2 regions of the Litchfieldia luteola genome follow, and region 2 is predicted to be linked to the other one. Evidence: riboswitches for the same ligand, from Rfam matches in the RefSeq annotation. Region 2 holds a riboswitch; the other holds the start of a gene.
The links. A riboswitch is a leader RNA that binds a small molecule or an ion and turns the genes downstream of it on or off. The one in region 2 is predicted to bind thiamine pyrophosphate.

Region 1: another riboswitch for thiamine pyrophosphate. It lies ahead of thiT (energy-coupled thiamine transporter ThiT); the one in region 2 lies ahead of tenA (thiaminase II).

Annotation. Positions count from the first base shown of each region.
Region 1 covers NZ_JAGGKM010000009.1:45,957-54,601, reverse strand. Annotated here, with positions in the region: gene J2Z26_RS20110 (GNAT family N-acetyltransferase) at 1-26, shown strand, start outside; gene J2Z26_RS20105 (hypothetical protein) at 129-266, shown strand; gene J2Z26_RS20100 (GNAT family N-acetyltransferase) at 882-1,361, shown strand; gene J2Z26_RS20095 (SDR family oxidoreductase) at 1,760-2,404, shown strand; TPP riboswitch at 2,532-2,637, shown strand; gene thiT (energy-coupled thiamine transporter ThiT) at 2,706-3,293, shown strand; gene modB (molybdate ABC transporter permease subunit) at 3,385-4,050, opposite strand; gene modA (molybdate ABC transporter substrate-binding protein) at 4,047-4,844, opposite strand; gene J2Z26_RS20075 (nitroreductase family protein) at 5,036-5,905, shown strand; gene J2Z26_RS20070 (hypothetical protein) at 6,041-6,544, shown strand; gene J2Z26_RS20065 (plasmid pRiA4b ORF-3 family protein) at 6,749-7,249, shown strand; RNA gene ssrS (6S RNA) at 7,304-7,493, opposite strand; gene J2Z26_RS20055 (DUF1801 domain-containing protein) at 7,835-8,251, opposite strand; gene J2Z26_RS20050 (VOC family protein) at 8,322-8,645, opposite strand, start outside.
Region 2 covers NZ_JAGGKM010000001.1:246,749-261,807, forward strand. Annotated here, with positions in the region: gene J2Z26_RS01305 (amino acid ABC transporter permease) at 1-381, shown strand, start outside; gene J2Z26_RS01310 (amino acid ABC transporter ATP-binding protein) at 378-1,100, shown strand; gene crcB (fluoride efflux transporter CrcB) at 1,221-1,628, shown strand; gene J2Z26_RS01320 (fluoride efflux transporter FluC) at 1,625-1,993, shown strand; gene liaF (cell wall-active antibiotics response protein LiaF) at 2,148-2,876, shown strand; gene J2Z26_RS01330 (sensor histidine kinase) at 2,893-3,924, shown strand; gene J2Z26_RS01335 (response regulator) at 3,938-4,585, shown strand; gene J2Z26_RS01340 (YuzI family membrane protein) at 4,671-4,904, shown strand; gene J2Z26_RS01345 (transglycosylase domain-containing protein) at 5,127-7,157, shown strand; gene J2Z26_RS01350 (NfeD family protein) at 7,456-7,989, shown strand; gene J2Z26_RS01355 (flotillin family protein) at 8,039-9,571, shown strand; gene J2Z26_RS01360 (hypothetical protein) at 9,775-10,773, shown strand; gene sigY (RNA polymerase sigma factor SigY) at 10,893-11,465, shown strand; gene J2Z26_RS01370 (YxlC family protein) at 11,407-11,769, shown strand; gene J2Z26_RS01375 (sigma-Y antisigma factor component) at 11,759-11,953, shown strand; gene J2Z26_RS01380 (hypothetical protein) at 11,963-12,166, shown strand; gene J2Z26_RS01385 (YbjQ family protein) at 12,147-12,461, shown strand; TPP riboswitch at 12,562-12,667, shown strand; gene tenA (thiaminase II) at 12,805-13,488, shown strand; gene J2Z26_RS01395 (ECF transporter S component) at 13,558-14,139, shown strand; gene J2Z26_RS01400 (ABC transporter ATP-binding protein) at 14,154-15,059, shown strand, end outside.

The DNA.
Region 1 (8,645 bases), on a different contig from region 2:
AGGAACTAATGGTGCTTGTTAAATAAAAAGACCGACTTCAAGAAAATTTCACAAAAAAGTAGTCACATTTTATAATCTCCTGAATATAGTAGTTCTTGTGTGAGTAATATTGAAAGGATGATTATAAGATGTACGTAAATCAACTAAATACTGTGATTACAAATAAAGATAACAACGGAACAGGGTATAAAGTAGTAGAAGTGAATGTAAAAGATTCATCTCAAAACTTATATGCTGTTGTTACACCGGTTAAATTAAAAGATTAATTATTAAAAACCATCCCTTGATTGTAACTTTACATAGCAGGGGATGGTTTTTAGTATAGCTACTGAAAGGCATTTTGTTTTTCTGTACAACTTCTTGATTCGTCAGTGTAGTTTATTTTATAATTGAACTAACTAAAAAAGATCAGATGCTGCGAACATCTGATCAATAGCATCTACAGCCGCAATGTGAGCGGCCACCAAGTATAACAAGTACTTACTCAGAAGAAGTAGCTACCCTTTACCTAGGTCAGGCGGGGGAGGTTACTTCTTTTTGTTTTCGACGAATAACATGATCACAATTGTTAATACACCTACCAATACGAGATTAGAATGAAGTGCCACAGTGATTGCCTCGAACGTCGTCATCTTACCACCTCCCTTCAAGGGAAATGGTGAACTGCCCACCTGCTTGTATAGATACTAGTTTAATATTAGCACCAAGTAGCAAAAAATTCTATCACTTTTAGAACGTATGTTCGTTTAAAGGTAGAAAAGAGTAAATTTTACCTATAGTTTAAGAGGGAGATTAGAATCATGACATCTTTCCTAAACAACTGTTTAATTTGTTCTTCTTAATCAACTAATACAAGCATAAACTAGGATGAGGTGATAATTATGGAAAAAATAATTAACACGTTGGAACAGCACGATCTAGTTTTTTTAGGAACAGAATTGGACAACTCGAATAATAAAGTTATTGTTTACAAGTTTAAAAGTAGGGATAACTATTGTATTTTTGCAATGTATAAAAAAGAAGGAAAGAATCAATGGAGTGACCCGTTTTCTTGTGATGCTGCGATATTAACGTTTGAAGCGAAATCACAGGTATATAACAACAAGTGTATACATATTGGGGATATTCGTGGGCATAAGCACAATCGCGGTCTTGGATCCATTCTCATAAAATATTTAAAGTCGTATTGCTTGTCAGAAGGGATTATTGAAATTGTTGGAGATATTTCAGATAACCCAGAAGGCTTGAGGAATTTTTATAGAAAGCACAATTTTAAAGTGAAAATTGATGAACGAAACGGAGTGGGCACTGTTCGCTGGGTAAAATGGTACGATTTAGAAACGAAGAGGGTTAAACTGTAAAAAATACCGGGCCGCGTTCGCACCGGTATTTTTTGTGGGAAAGTTCCAAAGGGAATCAATTATTATTCTTCAAGTTTGTATACTTTCAAGTGTAGGTAGACTGTTAGTAAACTACCAAGTAAAAATACAGTTGCTCCTGTCCATGTAGTGGGATATAGATATTCGATGAGTTCCAAGTGAGCACCACCTTAAAAGAATATATTAATAGTGAAAATGTTAATTTTTATTATATCGACGATGTATCTGTTTTATGAAATGATAAGTCTTAAAATTCAGAATTTTATCTGAAGGCATATTATTGAAATGGCTTATAGTTTGCACGATAAAAGCATAACCTTTGAAGGGAGTTTCTTAAGATGCAATAATAGATGTAGAAAAGAAGAAAGGAGTTTGATTGGATGAAGGTTTGTGTAGTAGGAGCGAATGGACAAATTGGAAAGTTACTTGTAGACCTCCTGCAGGATAGTGAGGCATATACGGTTAGAGCGATGGTACGAAAGAATGCACAGGTTGAGTTCTTTAAGACCAAAGGTGTAGAAACGGTTGTAGCTAGTCTCGAAGATGGAGTCGAACAAGTGGCTGAGGCAATTAGAGGTTGTGATGCGGTCGTATTTACAGCTGGATCTGGTGGGCAAACTGGATATGATCAAACTCTTTTAATTGATCTTGATGGTGCGGTAAAAACAGTGGAGGCATCAGAGCAAGTGAATGTTAACCGCTTTGTGATGGTAAGTGCGCTTGGGGCGAATACACGTGATAACTGGAATGAGAAGCTCCGACCGTATTATGTTGCGAAGCACTACGCAGACAGAGCACTTGTTCAAAGTAGATTGAACTATACGATTGTAAGGCCAGGTGGTCTTCTAAATGAAGATGAAACAGGAAAGGTGACTGTAGGACCTAGTTTAGAACGAGGATCTGTTACTCGAGCTGATGTTGCAAAGGTTGTAATGGAGTCACTTTCTGAAGAAACCACGTACCATAAGGGGTTCGATCTGGTGAATGGGGAAACTCCTGTGAGTAAGGCACTGAAAGGTTTATAGTCAGAAAGATTTACAGTGTTGGAGTATTCAATTCAGTTCACCTTTAGCAACTAAATCAAATAATTAACATTTAACACTTTAAACAAATATATAATTCGGTTATAATCAACTATGAACTTAATAACTTGTATACCACAAGGGGAGCTTTACGCTGAGAGTGAACAGTTTTTCTCTGTTCTGACCCTTCGAACCTGTTAGATAATGCTAGCGCAGGAATGTGAAATAGAGACATAGGTATTTTGTAATACCTATGGAATCTCCCCTTGAGGTTACGAATAATGAACAAAGGGGAGATTTTTTTATGAAGAAAATGAACTTGCAAGCAATGATTGAAGCTTCTATCTTCGCTGCATTTGCACTAATTCTTGATTTTTTACCTTCCATTCAACTAGGACCATGGATGTCCATTTCAGTTGCGATGGTTCCAATCTTTATTTTAGCATTACGTTGGGGCTTCAGAGTGAGTTTAGTAGCTGGTTTTCTATGGGGACTACTTCAGGTAGTAACCGGGGATGCCTACTTTTTAACGCCACTTCAATTTGCGATTGAATATTTTATTGCTTTTGCATTTGTTGGGTTTGCGGGACTGTTATATCCTGCCATCCAAAAAGCAGTTAAGGAAAATAATAAGGGTGCTATTGCACTTTGGGTAATTGTTGCTGTATTAGTAGGAACAGTTGCACGCTATTTCTGGCACTTTATAGCAGGTGTTGTTTTCTGGGGAGACTATGCGCCAGAAGATATGTCTCCAGTTATTTACTCTCTATTTGTTAACGGTGGAACAGCACTAGGAGCATTCATCTTATGCTCAATTGTTTTAGTCCTTTTACTTGTAACTGCTCCTCGTTTAGTAAAGCAAAAAGAAACAATCGGTGGAGTTTCAAAATAATAAATTCTAAACACAAGGTAACGCTCAGATTAATTTCTGGGTGTTATTTTTTTTGAAAAAGAGCATCCCTACCAGATGTAGAAATGCTTATTTAATATCGTTTTTTTATAAGGTTAATCGAAATCAGCATTAGAAATGAAATAGAGAGTATGATTATAACTAAGGTCCATGCTAGGCCCATGTTTCCTGAATCCATTGCAACATAAATGGCAGTGGGAATCGTTTGAGTTTTCCCAGGTATATTCCCAGCAAACATGAGTGTAGCACCAAATTCGCCTAGTGCACGGGCAAAGCTTAAAATTCCTCCAGTAATGATGGCTTTCGATGCCAGTGGAACAGTAATCTGTAAAAATACATTCCACTCACTTGCTCCATCAATTCTAGATGCATCTTCTATGTCCTTATCAATGGATTCGAATCCAATTAGAACGGATTGGTACATCAATGGGAATGAAACAACAATGGCAGCAATAACAGCAGCCCACCATGTGAAAATAATCGGTTGATTAAACAACCATTCAATGAATTGACCAATGTATGAGTTTTTACCAAAAATCACGATCAATAAGAATCCAACGACAGATGGAGGCAAAACTAAAGGTAAAAGCAGCAATGTGTCAACTATCGATTTCCCTTTAAACGTTCGATTTGCCATTAGACGAGCAATTAGTACACCTAAAATCAAGACGACAAGTAAAGAAAACGAAGCAATTTGTAAAGAGAGTTTTACAGGGCTCCAGATTACGTCATTTATCATTTTAAAAGACCCACAAATCCGTAGCTTTCGAGAATAGATAGAGCTTCTTCTGTTTGCATAAAATCGAAGAATAGCTTGGCCTCATTTGGATTTTTACTCTCTTTTAAAATACCTAAAGGATATATGATAGGTGAATGTGTATCTTCCTTAGCTATCTCTTGAATTTCAATTTTAGCTGATGCAAGGGCATCTGTATGATAAACAATTCCTGCATCTACATTTCCTGTTTCAACATATGTTAAGACCTGTCGTACATCTTTTGCAAAAACAATTTTTTGTTCAAGGCTATTCCAGATTCCTAATTTCACTAACACTTCTTTAGCATAATTCCCGGCAGGAACAGTCTCAGGTGTACCAATCGAAATTGTTTCTCCTTGAGATGGTAAATCCTCAAACATTTTTATTTCCTTGCTGTTCTCTTTAGGTGTTATTAAAACTAATGAATTCCCGACTAAATCGACTCCACTATCAGGTGTAATAAACCCTTTTTCAACTAAATCATAAAACTTGTCCTCGGCTGCCGAAAAAAATAAATCAGCTGGAGCACCCTGAATGATTTGTTGCTGCAAGGTACCTGAGCTCCCAAAGTTATATGTGATTTTAATTTCTGGATACTTTGCTTCAAATTTAGATTTAATTGCGTTCAACGCATCAGTTAAACTGGCTGCAGCTGAGATGGTTAGCCCTACTTGGATATCTTTATCTTTCTGCTCGTTATCTGTTTCAAGATTAGAGCATCCAGTGCTAATAACTAGCATCAATATTATGTAAATATATATTTGTAACTTCTTCAATTAGACATCCTCCTACAAATCAAGAAAACCACTTTATATTATAATCGATTATAACTGCTTTTTAACTATTTATATTTTACAATTATTAGACTTTCTATGAAATAAGCATTGAAATAGTGGAATGGGAGAGGAAACTTTGCTTGTGATATGATATATGTATAAGTAATGTGGTCAGAGAGGTGTGAGAGGCAATGAATGATAATAGGTCCATGATTGAAGTGATGAGAAATCGAAAATCAATTAGAACATATAAAACTGAAAACATATCAGATGGCGATTATCAAGCTATTATTGAATACATACAAAAAGCAGGAAGTTTTAGTGGACCTTTCAATAGACAGGGTAAGGTTGCATTAGTGCAGGTGAACAATAATGTAACAGATAAAGGGATTAAGCTTGGTACGTATGGATTTATTAAGAACCCAAGAGCTTATTTAGTAGGAATCACTGAAAAAAATAAGTATTCATTAGTTGATTTTGCTTATAGCTTTCATAAGTTAACTTTATTTGCTACGGGGATAGGGTTGGGAACGTGTTGGATGGGTGGAACATTTAGTCGAAACTCATTTGAACAGGAGCTCTCTTCAATCAAAGATGGAGAATTTATCCCTTGTATCACACCAATTGGCTATCCGAACGAGAAAGAAAGAATATTTGATAAAGCTGTAAGGGTAGTTGTAAAAGCAGATAACAAAAAAGCGTGGGAGAAGCTGTTCTTTGATGCTGCATTTGACAAACCATTACGAGAGGAGAACGCTGGGCCTCTTGCTATCCCGATAGAAATGTTGAGACTGGGACCCTCTGCATCTAATAAACAACCATGGAGGCTTGTCGTATCACCTGATCGAAAGACCTCTCATCTGTACATAGAACATACACCAAATTATAGTAGTAGTTTGGGTTATGATATGCAACTCTTGGACATGGGCATTGCGATGTGCCAATTTGATATGGCTTGCAAAGAATTAAGTCTCGAAGGTAAATGGATAGTAGAAGACCCAGAAATGGACCTTCCAAATTCAAATTACGAATACATTGCTTCATGGCAGATAAATAGTTAACAATTATGTCTTTTGGGGCCTGACCCCCAGTGCGTTAAAGCTTTAACGTACTGGGGGTCAGGCCCTAAACTGTGATGGAGAACACTGCAGGGGAGATGATTTTGGTATAATGTGTAGGTAAGGGAGATGTTTTGGATGTCTTATTATGCTTGGATTATTATAAACGTGCTGTTTGTTTTTTGCTCAGGAGTTTATATCTGGTTGTTTCAACAGAATCAGTCCTTATCGGTAATCACAGGGCAATTACTGGCCCAAGCAGGAATACTGTTGTTTTTAGTGAATGTTAATATGTACTTTATATTTCTTGTTATTCGTAAGTCGAAAATTCGTAAGCTTAGAACAACCCTAGCCAAGCTCTCAAGAAAAATGATGAAAGTTCATATTCCATTAGGGATTGTTGGAACAGCTTTTGTAACGATTCATGCTATCATCATGCTTATCGAACTAGGTAATCGTATTGGATTTTTTCACGGCAAGTTAGTGAGTGGTTATCTTTCAATTTCTTTCTTAATGCTGACCCTTTTTGCAGGTTATTTAAGACATAAAAAATCCTCTGGATTTCGTAAGAAATTTCATCGTACTACTGCATTTGCATTTACAGTAGCATTTACTATTCATTTATTTTTTCCACTATATTAATAATGCATATTACACGAAAAACAAAGTTGGCCGTTCCTCACTAATCTTCTTTACGCTTGGGTTTATTATCTAATCTTGGTCTACCCTCGCGCTCCAATCAATCATTCAACTTTTGCCATGATTTTCAACTTCACGTTCACATACATTTCATACAACCTACGTGTTTTTGTTTCCAATTTCATTAACTAAGAAAGGGGTTAATTAATGATTTACCAATTAAAAATAACATTGACTAGCACAATTCCTATCATTTGGCGGAGGCTTCAAGTTAGTAGTAAAATGTCGTTTGCTAATTTACATGAAACTCTTCAAATTTTATTTGAATGGGAGGGAGATCATTTGTATTTATTTGAAGTTATTCGGTCTGACGGAAAAATGATCAAAAACCATGGGGTTACAATTGGCCCTAACGACCTTTTGGCAGAGGAAGTTACTCTTTCAGGAGTAGATAGTACAATAGAAAATTGGTTAACAAAAGAGAAGGATATATGTCGTTATATCTATGATTTCGGGAACTACTGGCAGCATGAGATTATCTTAGAAAAAATAATTGATATTGGTGAATCTACGTATTTTTATCCAATATGTAGAAAAGCAGTTGGCGAAGCACCAGTTGAGTATTTATTAGGAAGTAATAAGCTAGGAAATGAGGAGCTAAGAAAAGCAATTAATCAACAACTTAAGAATTTATGGGATAAGATATAGTAGGAAAATAAAAAATCCAATCCCTGATTAGAGACTGGATTGGAATGTTAAAGGTAGAAAGCCACATTTGCCGTAATCCGCATAAGAAAGTTTTAAACCACCACTTCTCAAAGTGGGTGTTTGCAGAAACCTTCCTGTCTTCCTCCAGCACATGATGAGGCATGACATTCCAGCTCGATGTTAAACTCCCTATTACAGCTTAAAGGTTAAAACTTAATTAAAATTACGTACAACGCAGCTTGTATTGTTATCTTACATGTTATTTACTTCAAGTTCAATGGTTATTTTTTACTTAAAATATAAAAATGATGAAAGGTGGGGGATATCATGAATCAGTTAAGAGATGTAAACTCCTCATTGCTTAAAAAGAGACAATCTTACTAGAGTTAGAAGAAGATCTTATAGAATTATTGGAACAAGAGATTATGGGTAAATGCAAAACAGATAATAAGTCAGTTCTTGAAGAAGGGGTATATTAGTATAGGTATAAAACTTATCCAAGGATAGACCTGCAGTAAAAAGCCTCTCTATCCTTGTTTTACTTTTCAAAAAGATTACTCCAGTCTTCTGAACTTTATATAAGGATTATCCATACGTTCTTTGTAAAAATGCAATGGATTGTTTTATAAGTGCTTCTAATACATACACATCAATATCCGCAACCTTATTAATATAAACACAGGCCTTTCCAGAGGTATGCTTGCCGAAATCCTTTAGTAATTCATCACGTTCTGTAACACCAGTAGCAAAATAAAGACTTATTTTTGCTTTACGAGGTGAAAAGCCGACAAGTGGTGCATCTCCTTCATGTCCGGAAGCGTATTTGTAATGATATGACCCAAAACCAATAATACTTGGCCCCCACATTTTTGCAGGATATCCTGTTGTTTCTGTAAATATGTCTAATAGCTTGTAGGCATCCTCACGTTTTTTGGGGTTATCAACCTTTTCTATAAACTCAATAACACTGTTTTCTGTTTCTTTCGTTTTTAGCTCATACATATGTAATCTCCATTTCATGAAAATATAAACACCTGGCAATCTTTAGAACCAGTTTTTTTATGTAGCACTGTTAATTTTGATCTTTTTGATAATTTAGATCCCATGTAATCCCGAATTTGTCCTTCACTTTTGCAAAGGTAGCACCCCAAAACGTATCTTGAAGTTCCATATAGACGGTACCAGTTTCACTTAATCTCTTATACACTTTGTTAATTTCTTCTTGATTTTCAAATTCTAAAACTAACGATAATTGATTACCCTCTTTAATTTCGTGACCTAGGAAGGAATCAGAGAACATAAGAAATAGATCGTCCTTTTTAAACTGTGCATGCATTATTCTCTCACTTATTTCAGGAGGTGTTGGGTAATCAGCTTCACCGAAGGTTTGTACATT
Region 2 (15,059 bases):
ATCGTAGCACTTTCATTAAATGCAGCTGCCTATATTGCAGAAATATTTAGAGCAGGTATCCAATCAATTGATAAAGGTCAGATGGAGGCGGCCCGTTCACTTGGAATGACACATATTCAAGCAATGCGCCATGTCATTCTACCTCAAGCCACGAAACGAATGATCCCCCCACTTGGTAATGAATTCATCGTACTTATTAAAGAATCGTCCTTGGCTGCATTCATAGCAGCTCCTGAGATTATGTATTGGGGACGTGCAATGCAAGGGCAATATTATAAGGTTTGGGAGCCGTATTTAACAGCTGCCTTAATTTACTTAGTATTAACACTTACATTAAGCTTTTTCCTAAACCGCTTAGAGAGAAGGTTGGCTACAGAATGATAAAGGTTGAAAACTTAAAAAAGTCGTTTGGAGATAATGAAGTTCTTAAGGATATAAATGCTTCGGTTCAGCCACAAGAAGTGGTTGTTGTAATTGGTCCATCAGGTTCAGGTAAATCTACCTTTCTTAGGTGTTTAAACTTACTAGAATCAGTAACAGCTGGTAAGGTGTTTATCGAGGGTGTAGATCTTACAGATAAGAAAACCAATATAAATGAAATTAGAACAAATGTTGGAATGGTGTTTCAACAATTTAATTTATTTCCTCATAAGACGGTCATTGAAAATATTATTTTATCACCAATGAATGTGAAGAAAATGAAGGAAGTTGATGCTAGAGCAAAAGGCTTAGAACTGCTTAAAAAGGTTGGTTTAGCTGAAAAGGCTGATGCGTATCCTGATTCTCTTTCAGGTGGGCAAAAGCAAAGGGTAGCTATAGCTAGAGCATTAGCGATGGAACCAAAAATTATGCTTTTTGATGAGCCAACCTCAGCACTAGATCCAGAAATGGTCGGCGAGGTACTTGAGGTTATGAAACAATTAGCAAAAGACGGAATGACAATGGTTGTTGTTACACATGAAATGGGCTTTGCACGTGAAGTTGGAGACCGAGTCATATTCATGGACGGTGGCTACATTGTTGAGGAAAACGTACCAAAAGAACTCTTTGAAAATCCTCAACACGAAAGAACAAAATCATTCCTGAGTAAAGTACTATAAACAATATACTTGTCGTGAATGCTGATACCTAGGTATCAGCATTTTTTTAATAGTCTGGCTCTTTACAACAACTTTGTATAAGATAGAAATAAAGTAGTTGTCAGTGTAGGGGGTTTGTCGATGGGCCACTCAAAAAATAAAATCATTATATTAATCATGTTTGGTGGATTTATTGGATCTATTTTAAGATATACCTTCGGTGAATGGCTACAGAATACTAATGGATTTCCAGTTGGAACCCTATTTGTAAATATGGTTGGGTGTTTCCTTTTAGGCTGGTTTATAACCTATGGTGTTGCAAAGTTTAAAAGAAATTCTATTTGGGTGCCCTTTATAGGAACAGGGGTAATCGGATCGTTTACTACATTTTCTACCTTCTCACTAGAAACATTCTATTTGATTATGGATAAGCAGTATATTCAAGTAATTACCTATGTAATGGTAAGTGTCATTGTAGGACTCTTTTTCACATTTTTAGGGTATAAATTGGCGTATAAGAAAATTAATAAGGAAGGTCAACCTATATGATAATACTTATTGGTTTAGGTGGGAGTTTCGGAGCGTTATGTCGGTATATCATTGCGTTACGAGTAACTAATAAGTCTAACCAGGTCTTTCCATTAGCAACATTTATCATTAATAGTAGTGGTTCATTTTTATTGGGAGTCTTAGGAGCACTCTACATGTCAGATTTATTAGCTGAATGGGTCTGGTATCTAGTTGGAATTGGTTTTATGGGTGCTTACACAACGTTTTCTACCTTTGGTGTTGAGGCGATACAGCTTTTATTACAAGGGAATAGAAAGATTGCAAGTTATTATGTTCTGTTATCTGTTTTACTAGGTATTACTGGTGCAGGGGTAGGATTTATATCTACTACATACTTCTTATAGCATTAAAAAATCAGTCTTAAGACTGATACTGTTCCCTTCCCTCGTTCGTTCTTTTGAATATATATTTTTCTTATAATAAAGGAAATTCACTACTTAGAGTAAGAGGGTACAAGTATAGTTGAAATTATTCTTTTACTGTGGAAAGAGGGGTCGTATGAAGCAATTTACCTTAAATCGAGTTTTCTCGGCATTATTATTAATCCTTTTTGGAATCTTGTTACTTCTTGTAAATATTGATGTCATTTCCTTGGAAATAAACAATTTATTTGTCACATTCTATCCAGTGCTATTCCTAATTGTTGGATTTAAGTGGTTAGTAGAGTCGATTTTGTCGAAAGGGCAAAAAGGTTGGTTTGGAGGTTTTTTTCTACTACTTTTTGGAACATTACTAGCCCTAGATCGATTAGGTTATATCACATTTACCTTTTGGGATGTGTGGAAGCTATGGCCGGTCTTACTAATTTATTTAGGGATGAAATTATTTTCTAAAGAAAAAAGCGTATCTATTTCATTTGCGAAAAAGGACTCGGTGGCAATTGGAGACTATGTGAGCAACAGTGAAAATTGGTCACTAGAGGATAAGAATATAAAACTTGGAATTGGTGACGTTCATCTCGATTTCAGTAAAGCGTTCATTCCTGATAAAGAAACAAAGATTGATATTTCAGGTTGGGTCGGAGATGTTACCTTACTTGTTCCTGAAGACTTAGCGATCAAAGTCGAGGCTACAGTTAAAACAGGTTCTATAGAAATCTTTGACAATGATTCGGATGGTTTGAATCGCTCGTATTCCTATAAATCTGAACACTATGATGAAGAAACTAGAAAACTAACAATAAATATTAATCTTAGTGTAGGCTCCATTCAAGTTGAAAAGGTGTAAAGGGGGCTTAAGGTAAATGTTTTCAAATTTAAATAGCATTAGGCTAACGATGATTCGTTCACATGTCATTTCTGCACTGATGGTAGGTATTCTCTTTTTTACGGGCCTTCAGCTTATTTTACTAGCACTACCAAAGAACCCTTTAGCATTATCAACAATTCTTTTGCTGACAGCTTTTGTGTTTGTGATCAGTGTGGGATCAGGAATCTATTTTGGGTACAGAGACAGTACAGATGTAAAGAAAAGGCTCGAGGAAGTTTCAACATTTATCACAATTCTTGAAAGAGGTAACTTAAAGACGAGGGTGGATGTTGATGGTCAAGATGAAATTGCGAGGATAACTCAATCGTTAAATCAACTGTCTGCCAAAATTGAAAAGCAAGTACAATCACTCCAAAGGTTAGCTGACGAAAAAACGGAGTTAGCCGAAGAGGCACATAAAGCTGCGTCGATTGAGGAACGCCAGCGGATAGCAAGAGATTTACATGATGCTGTCAGCCAACAGTTATTTGCAGTATCGATGATGTCATCTGCAGCAGTAAGATTACTAGATTCAAAGCCAGAAAAGGTAAAAGAGATCATTGGGCAAGTTTCTGAACTTGCAGCACAAGCTCAGGTGGAGATGAGAGCATTACTCTTGCACTTAAGGCCGGTACATTTAGGAAGAGATTCTCTCTACGAAGGTTTAGTTAAGTTAATTGAAGAACTACAATCGAAATGTTCTCTCCATTTTGAAACGGCCATTGATCAAATCGATTGTTTATCAAAAGGTACAGAAGATCATCTTTTTCGTATTATACAAGAAGCTTTATCAAATATATTGAGGCATTCAGATGCAACGCAAGTAAAGCTCACTTTTTCTCAAAAAGAAGAATACGTTTTTTTGCAAATTTACGATAATGGCAAAGGGTTTGACGTTAGTGAAGATAAGAAAATTTCATATGGTCTTAAAACAATGAGGGAACGCTGTGAAGAAATTGGTGGAGTATTTAAGCTACATTCAAAACAGGATGAAGGAACGTATATTACGATAAGAGTTTCTGTATAAGGGGGAAACAAGAATGAAAAGTCCGATTCGGTTAATTGTAATAGATGATCACGATATGGTAAGACGAGGATTAGTCGCCTATTTGGAAACGGAGCCTATGATCGAAATCATCGCTGAAGGCGCTAGTGGTAAAGAGGCTGTTGAGCTTGTTCATAAATGGAACCCTGATATTGTTTTAATGGACTTAGTGATGGAAAATGGGACGGGAATTGAAGCAACGGAAGAAATTATGAAAACACATCCAGGTTGCAAGATCATTATTTTAACTAGCTTTTATGATGATAAAAAAGTATTTCCGGCTATTGAAGCAGGAGCTTTTAGTTATATCTTAAAAACGGCTAAAGCCGAAGACATTGTCTCAAGCATTATGAAGGCTGCAAATGGCGAAAATGTAATAGAGCCTAAGGTTGCAAGTGTGATGATGAATCGTTTTAGAACCCAAGAAAAACTCCCACATCATGAGCTAACTGAACGCGAATATGATGTATTACAATGCATAGGGGATGGATTAACGAATCAAGAAATTGCTGATGAACTATTCATTGGTATAAAAACTGTCAAAACACATGTGAGTAATATTTTAAGTAAGCTGGAAGTTGCAGACCGAACACAAGCAGCCATTTATGCCAATAGAAATGGGATTTTACGAAAAAAAGAGTGATGTTCATGAAAGGGGAACTTGTACTATTACAAATCGAACTAGCATAAAGTAGTAATAGCAAATCTACTCTGGAAGGTAAGATCGTATGGAAAATGTCTTCTTAAAGCTAGTTCTGATTTTTGTAGCGATTAATTTAAAGGTAATTGGTGCAATCCAACTCATTTTTGAACTTAATACATACAACATAAAAGGGAATGGATTAAGTTGGGATGAGCTTATGACCATTCTAATTTACGACTATCCTATGTATGTGTTTTTGAGTGGAATGTTATTAATCGTATTAGCCCACTTTTTTCCTTTATCAAGAAAAGAATATTGAAATGTATGCTTTTTTCCAAACAGTTGTTTAAATTTAAGCGGAATTTAAATAAACGTTTGTTTAAAAAGAAGCCCAATTTAAACAAACGTTTGATTAGAATAGAAAAATAATCAATTTTTTTTGATTTAATAACTGCATTTAAGGATTTTTTAACCCCCATATAATCATGATTCTCTCGAAGTATATATATTGAACCTTTACGATTGTTATGGAGGATCTAAGATGAAAAGACACCGAGAGAAAAGAAAGCTTATTAACAAAAGTATTCACAAATTAATTCTGCTAGCGCTATTAGTCTTACTATTAGTAGGAATTCTTGCAGTCAATGGATATATCATGACAAGAGATATTAGTGGCTTGAACCATGTTTTACCACAACCAACGATTATCTATGACAGACATGGAGAGGTAGCTAGTACATTACTAAATTCTAAAATTAAAGGTATTGAATTCGAAGAGGTTCCAAACCATGTAGTAAATGCTGTTATATCAGTTGAGGATCATAGGTTTTACAAACATAATGGAATTGACTATCTAGGGATCCTAAGAGCAATGATTCGGAATATCCAAGCTGGAAGTGTAGTTGAGGGTGGTAGTACCATTACACAGCAATTAACTAAAAATGTTTTTCTAACACATGATCAAACATTGAGTAGAAAGTTGGAGGAGTACTTTTTAGCTCAAAAGATTGAAAGAACATACTCTAAAAACGAGATTTTGGAAATGTATTTAAATCAGATCTATTTTGGTGAAGGAGCATGGGGAATCCGGAATGCTGCTGAATTGTATTTTGGCAAAAAGGTTCAGGAATTAACCATAAGTGAATCTGCCATATTAATAGGGTTGATTAAAGCTCCTTCTAAGCTGTCTCCACTTAAGAACTTCGAACAGTCGATGGAGAGAAGAGATATTGTCCTAGCTTTAATGCACAAACATGAATATATCACTGAAGAAGAATTGAATCAGGCAAAGGCTGGGGAAATTGTCCTGGAAGGAAAACAACTTGATCCTTATGAGGGTCAGTATCCTTATTATGTAGACCATATTATTGAAGAAGCAATTGAAAAGTATGGACTTACCCAAAACGAGATTCTTTCAGGTGGACTTCACATCTATACTGAATTAGATCAAAAGATGCAAAAAGCAGCTGAACAAGTTTATCAGAATAGCAATCTATTTCCTAAGGGAACTTCAGAGCAAATAGTTCAAAGTGGAACTGTTCTGTTAGATCCTAAAACAGGGGGGATAAATGCGATTGTAGGTGGCAGAGGAAAACATGTTTTTAGAGGGTTCAATCATGCCACTCAGTTAGAAAGGCAACCAGGATCAACAATGAAGCCACTAGCTGCATACACTCCAGCACTTGAACTTGGATATAGTGTATTTGATGATTTACCTGATTTGCCGATGAGCTTTAATGGCTATAAACCATCTAATTTTAGCAATAGCTATAAAGGGATGGTTACGATGTATGATGCCCTTAGAAATTCTTATAATGTCCCAGCTGTTTGGATGTTAAATAAAGTTGGATTAAAGAATGGGATTAACGCAGTAGAACGATTTGGAATTCCTCTATCAAAAGAAGACCATAATTTAAGTCTAGCCCTTGGTGGTTTACAGCATGGCGTTTCTCCACTACAGATGGCAGAAGCGTATTCAACCTTTCCTAACAAAGGGGTTAGACATGAGGCTCATGCAGTCATAAAGATAATTGATACTAAAGGTGATAGACTTGCTACGTGGCAAGAAAAGTCAGTTCAAGTAACGAGTCCTCAAGTTTCGGAAAGAATGACCTTTATGCTTAAGGGTGTTGTTGATGAGGGTTCAGGTAAAAATGCACGGATTTCAGGTCGAGAGCTTGCAGGAAAAACAGGATCTACTCAAGTGCCAATCACTGGAATTGATGGTGTAAAAGACCAATGGTTTGTAGGATATACACCCGAAGTGGTTGGAGCTATTTGGTTAGGTTATGATAAAACAGATAAAAATCATTATTTAACAACAACAAGTGGAACAACAGCTGCTGTAATATTTAAGGAAATAATGAGTGCAGCTCTAGAGGGAACATCAAGCAGTTCCTTTAATCTTCCAGTTTTCCAAAGTCCTAAGCCTATTCAAAGATTTGATGACAGAGATGAGGATAAGAAAGAGGAACGAAGAGGGCGAGGTAATGGTGAAGGAAAAGAAAAAGGAAAAGGTAAAGGTAACAAGGGGAAAGATAAAGACGATGATGATGACGACGATGATGATTGATTAAGTACAGGATTAAATCCTGTGCTTTTTTTAGTAAATTAATGGGAATGTCCCCATTTTAATTCCTATTATTGTAAAATGAATATGGAAGACTTTTTACAAGAAAGAAATTAAAAATTTCGAAACCTTTTTTAGTTTCAGTCGTAAATACTATTGTGAAACACAAACTTATGTTAAAACCAATGATTAAAAGCAATTCTAAGGAGGACTCTACTATGATTAAGAGCAAGAGCTGTGAATTAGCAAGTAGGCTACAAGAATTGAAAATAATACAGAAGAAAAGTCAGGAATAATTGCCATGGAACTCTTCGGTTATTCATTACAGGAAATCTATTTATTTGGACTAATCATTGGTGGTATATTCACCCTTCTCTACATTCTATTTGGTGATATTTTAGAAGGCATCTTTGAAGCAATTCCTGATGGTGTCTTAAATCCTACACTTATCTTTTCATTTGTTACTATATTTAGTGCAACGGGATACTTGTTTGAAAAACTTTCACCGTTAAATAGTTTTATTGTCTTTATGATTTCTGTCATTCTTGCACTTTTTTCAGTCATTTTATTAAATATATTCGTACTAATTCCTCTACGGTCAGCTGAGGAATCAATTGTTTTTACTGAAGATGATCTGAAAGGGAGACTTGGTAAAGTAATTATTTCTATACCAGAGGATGGCTTTGGAGAAGTTGTGCTAGAAGGAAATAGTGGGACTCTTTCAATGTCAGCGAAAAGTTTTGACGATGATCCAATACCTTATGATAAAGAGGTTCTGGTCATTGATGTGAAAGAATCTGTTCTTTATGTGAAAGCATATGATAGTTTTAATTAAATCTACTAGATTTTAATTATAAAAAATATACTTTTTTAGGAGGAATACTATGCCATCTATTTTTATTATTGTAGGTATTGTTGTAGTTTTACTTTTGGCCCTAATTGCTGTCTTTGTTACGAAATATCGTACTGCAGGCCCAGATGAGGCTCTTATCGTAACAGGTAGCTACCTTGGTGGAAAAAACGTTCATGTTGATGAATCAGGTAACAGAATTAAGATTGTTCGTGGTGGAGGTACGTTTGTATTACCAGTCTTCCAACAAGCAGAACCATTAAGTCTATTATCTAGTAAACTGGATGTTTCAACACCAGAAGTTTATACAGAGCAAGGTGTTCCAGTTATGGCGGATGGAACAGCCATCATTAAAATTGGTGGAACCATCAATCAAATTGCTACTGCTGCAGAACAATTCTTAGGTAAGTCAAAACAAGATAGAGAAAACGAAGCAAGAGAAGTACTTGAAGGTCATCTTCGTTCGATTCTTGGTTCAATGACAGTTGAAGAAATTTATAAAAATCGTGAGAAGTTTTCACAAGAAGTTCAACGTGTAGCTTCACAGGATTTAGCAAAAATGGGATTAATCATTGTTTCTTTCACAATTAAAGATGTTCGTGATAAGAATGGATACTTAGAGTCATTAGGTAAACCTAGAATTGCTCAGGTAAAACGTGATGCTGATATTGCTACTGCTGAGGCAGATAAAGAAACACGTATTAAGCGTGCGGAAGCAGCTAAGGATGCTCAAAAAGCCGAATTAGAACGTGCAACTGAAATTGCTGAAGCAGAAAAGCTAAATCAATTAAAGATTGCAGAATTCCGTAGAGAGCAAGATATTGCGAAAGCGCGTGCTGACCAAGCGTACCACCTAGAAGAAGCGAGAGCAAAACAAGAAGTTACAGAGCAACAAATGCAAGTTCAAATCATTGAGCGTCAAAAGCAAATTGAGCTTGAAGAAAAAGAGATTGCTCGTCGTGAAAAGCAATATGATTCAGAAGTTAAGAAAAAGGCAGATGCAGACCGTTACGCAGTTGAGCAAGCGGCAGCGGCTGATAAAGCTAAACAATATGCTGAAGCAGATGCTAATAAATATCGCATTGAAGCACAGGCAAAAGCAGAAGCTGAAAAAATCAGAATTGATGGTTTAGCAAAAGCAGAAGCACAACGTGCACAAGGGGAATCTGAGGCTGAAGTTATTCGTCTTAAAGGTCTTGCAGAAGCAGAAGCGAAAGAGAAAATTGCAGAAGCATTTGAACAGTTCGGTCAAGCAGCTATCCTTGATATGATCATCCGTATGCTTCCTGAATATGCGAAACAAGTGGCTAGCCCATTAGCAAATATTGATAAAATTACAGTTGTTGATACAGGTGGAAACGGTCCAAATAGCGGGGCAAATAAAGTGACAGGCTATGCAACAAACCTGATGGCTTCACTTCAGGAATCACTTAAAGCATCCTCTGGACTAGATGTAAAAGAATTAATTGAAAACTTCTCTGGTAAAGGGAATGTTAGACACAGTATTGATTCACTTGCGAAGGATTTAACTGAAGCTAAGAAAACAGAAAATCCCGAGAAGGAATAAGTTTGATTAAAACAGGATCTTAGGCTATTGATGCCTAGGGTCCTGTTTTTTATATGTGGAAAAGGGTTAGACCGATAAACTTCATTCGTGAGTATTTTTCTCCTAAGAAACCCAATGATAAGGCATAATTCCTCTTTACAATCCGTATTACTTTACAATCAATAGTAAAACCTAACAATAAATCAAAAATAAGGAGATAATGTATGAAGAAAAAATGGATTCTCTTCGTAATTGTTGGGGTTGTGTTGTTAACTCCACTTTTTGCTGAGGCGCACGTGAAATGGTTTACAGATGTCCAACCGGAAAAAGAAACAATTCATAACATATTATCGCCATTTTTTATGGTAATGGCTTTACTTTCGGCACTCATTTTATCAGTCTTACCACAGTTGTTGCCAAAGGTGATGAAGTTACCCTATGTTGGAGATATCGATAAAAAGCTAGATAATTTCCGCAGATTTTCAAGATATTTGCTGAAATATGGAACGGCAGTAACACTTATTATTCAAGTAGTATCGGGCACCATTTTTGCCCCAGAATTTTTAATTGAAAACAGTTGGGAAACAGTCTTAATTTGGGCTGCAATTGTCACGCTACTGATTCCAAATCATTATGCAACAAAAATTGGGGCATCTATTATTTTGGCCCTATTCCTATATGTTTTATCAAACGTCGGTCTATTCCATATGCTTGATTATGGATTTTATCTTGCGATTGTCTTCGTACTTTTAATTGGCAAAACAAGACTAGAAAATTGGGGTTTTCCTTTTCTTTACTTAGGAACAGGATTATCACTCTGCTGGGTTGCCGTTGAAAAGTGGGTATATCCAGTCATGAGCGCTGATATCATCTATAATCATAACGTGCCGACATTTGGATTTGCTCCTGAACACTTTATTGTAATGGCTGCATTTATTGAGTTTATTGTTGGCTATTTGCTTGTGGTAGGTGTGCTAAACAGGATCTTATCCGTTATTTTAACTCTAATCTTTTTTTCGACCACTCTTCTTTTTGGTGTAACGGAAATCATTGGTCACTTTATGATTCATATTGTGTTAGTTATTTTTATCATTGAGGGAGTGTCCTTCTATAACCCGCCAATTCGTATACACAAGTCAATCATTGATCAAATGATTTTTGTGTTTTTAAACTATATCTTTGTTCTTGCTACCTTTATACTTATTTATTATCGATTTGCTTAAGCAGCTTTCAGAAGAGAGCTGCTTTTTAAAATAAATTAAAAAATGTAGTGAACTTTTTTGAACAGTTAAACGTATTACCTTTAGATAAAAAAACGGACTACACTGGGGAGAGCCATTAGATGGACGATAAAGACTTAATAAAAAGTGCAAAGCGGGGTGACTCTCTTGCTTTTGCAATGCTTTTTGAAAAGCATTATTCCTTCTTAGTAAAATACTTAATCAAAGTGACCATGAAGCCAGAAATGGCAGAGGACTTGGCCCAAGAAACGATGATTAAGTGTATTGAAAAAATCAAACTATACAACGGAAAATCAAAGTTTTCCTCTTGGCTTATCACGATAGCAACGAACATCTATATAGATGATCTGCGTAGAAAGAAAAGAGAGCAAAGTTGGCAAGAGCAGGAACAGGCTCTTCGCAAAATGAAGTGGCAGTTTGAGAGTAGAAATGAAGAGTGGAATGATGTTTTGAATGCACTTGGGAAACTATCAGATGAAATTCGCATTCCAATTGTGTTAAAGCATTATTACGGATATGCCTATGATGAAATAGCAGACATGCTTGGGATTGCACTTGGTACTGTAAAATCACGAATTCACAATGGAATCGCGACTGTTAGAAAGGAGTTGAACGATGATGACAGAAGACAAGATTATCCCGTTAAAGAAGAAACAACAACAACAAGACTTTGATTCAAATCTCATCGATAAGATAAATAAGGGTCTTAACCAATTGGACAACACCTATCAAACATATACACCTAATGTACAGTGGTTTGAGCAAATGGTCATCAAAGAAAAAGAAGCTGCTAGAAGAAGACTCGTAAAAGAATTAATTATCTTCTTTATATCAGCTATTACTATATTAAGTTTATTAGTACTAACAATTTTTAAAGCACCAGTTATTTTTATAGTATTACAAGTGATAGTAACCATTTCCCTACCACTAGGAGTTTATATCCACCATAGAAAACAGGTGATCATTCATGACAGTTGAAGAACTAATACTTATTCCACTTGTTGCAGTCATCCTAATCGCACAAAGTACCTTTCTTTTTCTAGATGCTAGAAAAAGAGGTCATAATTACTGGTTATGGGGTATTGTCGGATTAATCCAGGCCCCTATGCCTTCTCTGTTTTATCTACTCTTTGTTAGAAAAATATTTAAAACGAAAAAGTAGGTTATGAATATGGATCGATTAAAGTATGTATTAACAGCTACTGCCACGATTGGACAACTAATTGGTATTGTTTTTCTATTCATAAACATACAGTGGGCAATATTCTTTTATATTTGTTATGGAGTGGCGATTGTTGCATTATTTGCTGTACTGATAAGAGAAAGAAGGAAAGAAAAAAAGGAGGAAGAAGAAAATGATTATCGTGACTACTGAGTTTGTACCTGGCAAGGAAGTTAAGGAATTAAAAGGATTTGTAAAAGGAAGTACAGTTCAATCGAAACATATCGGAAAGGACCTACTAGCTGGCCTAAAAACAATTGTAGGTGGAGAAATAAAAGATTATACAGATATGATGACGGAAGCTAGAAAAATAGCCATTGGAAGAATGGTAGAGGACGCAAAAAAAATGGGTGCCAATGCTGTCATTGGTGTGAGATTAGAGACATCCAGCGTAATGGCGAATGCTTCTGAAATTATCGCCTATGGAACAGCAGTTTACGTAGAATAGTCTAAAAATAGATCTACTTATTTCCAAAAAAAGGTTTGACAACGTTAAGAAACCTGTTAGTATAGGTAGCAGTAACATGTTATTTTAAAATTTAATATTGTTTTTCCACTAGGGGTGCCTTTTAAAGGCTGAGATCGAAGTGTACTTTGAGACCCTTAGAACCTGATCTGGTTAACACCAGCGTAGGGAAGTGGAGTATAGGAATCTCTGTATTTATGTGCATTTTCCATTACAACCACTTCTTTACTCTGGTAAAGTAAGTGGTTTTTTTATGTTGTTTTACGAATTCGACAAATGCCACGCACTTGTCGAAATCCCACTAAAATCTTAGGAGGAATGGAAAATGACTTTTTCACAGGAAATTAGAAAAGAAGCGAATTCGATTTGGGAGGCAAGCTTTGACCATCCATTTGTAACAGGCATTGCGGACGGCACTTTATCACTTGAGTCTTTTCGTTATTATGTCTTACAGGATGCTTACTATTTATCTCATTTTGCAAGAATTCAAGCATTAGGTGCAGCGAAAGCAGAGGATTTACATACAACAAACAGATTAGCGATTCATGCACAAGGTACGTATGAGGCTGAGTTGTCATTACATGAAAACTTTTCAAAACGTCTAGGTATTACAGAGGAAGAAAGACAAAACTTCGTAGCAGCACCAACAGCATATGCATATACGTCACATCTTTACCGTGCTGCATACTCTGGACACTTAGGTGATATTATTGCAGCTTTACTTCCTTGCTACTGGCTGTACTATGAAATCGGTGAAAGACTACAAGGTTCAACTCCTGCTGAACCAATCTACCAAGAATGGATTGAAGCTTACGGTGGAGATTGGTTCCGAGAACTAGTTGAAGAACAAATCAATCGACTTGATGAACTTGCTGAAAAAGTAACAGAAGAAGACCGCAAACGCATGAAAGAACACTTTATGATTAGCAGCCAATACGAATACTCCTTCTGGGAAATGGCCTACCGCCTGGAAAAATGGCCTGTTGAAAATACTAAATTAGAAGTTTAACAGATCCGTTCGACATCTTCTATGAAGATGTCGAATCTAAAAATTTAATAAAAAAGGAGTCAATCATATATGAATAAAGGTTTAAAGCTGACTGATATATTAGTTACTGTCGTTATTGCAATTGCATTTGGTATAGTTTATAAACTTTGGGGGCCACTTTATTATGCTGTGAAGCCACTTGGACTTCACGCCGATCAGCTAATCTATGGAATGTGGTTTATTGCCGCAACGGTTGCTTTCCTAATTATTAGAAAACCAGGGGTAGCATTACTAGCTGAAACAGCGGCAGCTTCTGGTGAGTTCTTAATGGGATCTGAATTTGGTTTAACTGTATTGCTATATGGATTTATTCAAGGTTTATTTGCAGAGCTAGTATTAGCAGCTTTCCGTTATAAGCGTTTTGACTTACTTGTTGTATGTCTAGCAGGTTTTGGTGCAGGTCTAGGCTCACTAATTATGGATTTTGCCTATGGTGAGGTTGGCGACCTTGCTGCCTGGAACTTAACGTTGTTTATTGTAGCAAGATTTGTTGGTGCTGTTTTATTTACAGGGGTACTTGCTTATTACCTAGTGAAAGCTCTTGAAGCGACTGGAGTGACAAACCTAGTACGTCCAGCTACACAAGAGGATTTTGATGCACTAGATCGTTAAATGGGGTGCTAAAAATGAAAAAAGTTGCACATGTTGAAAATCTACGCTTAAAGTTTACTGGAGGAGAATCCTTGTTATTCAAGGATTTATCCTCTACTTTTTATCAAGGAGAAAAGGTACTTCTTCTCGGCCCATCAGGGTGTGGAAAATCCTCACTACTGCAAGTGTTAACAGGGTTAATACCCAATTCCATTGATGTACCTATGAAGGCAGACAGTATAGAGATTCCAGCATCTTGGGGCTATGTGTTTCAAGACCCTGATACTCAATTTTGTATGCCTTTTGTTGACGAGGAAATTGCGTTTGTACTAGAAAATCTCCAAGTGCCTAGAGAACAAATGAACCAAAAAATCCACGAACTTCTTTTTAAAGTAGGACTAATTCTAGATTCAACACATACTTCAATTAACACATTATCAGGAGGAATGAAGCAACGGTTGGCGATTGCTTCAGTATTAGCTCTAGAACCTGAAGTTCTCTTTTTAGATGAGCCAACAGCCATGCTTGACCCAGAAGGAACAAAGGATATTTGGGATACGATAAAAAAAATAAGCAAAGACAAGACAGTCATCATCGTTGAACATAAAATTGATCATGTCATTGACTTTGTCGACCGAATTATCCTCTTTGATGGGAAAGGACAAATCATTGCTGATGGAGATAAAGATGAAATTTTCCTGAACTACAAGAAAGAAATTAAAGCTCAGGGAATTTGGTATCCGGGCGTATGGGATGAGTATGTCAGTGAAAGGCCATCTAACCTGCCAGATTTTATGGAAGATGCGAATGAAGTCCTTAGGTTAGAAAACTTTACAGGCTACCGGAATAAAGAAGCAAAAATACATGTACCTGATTGTACAGTCAAAGCAGGAGAATGGATTGTAATTGTTGGAGAAAATGGTGCCGGAAAGAGTACGTTA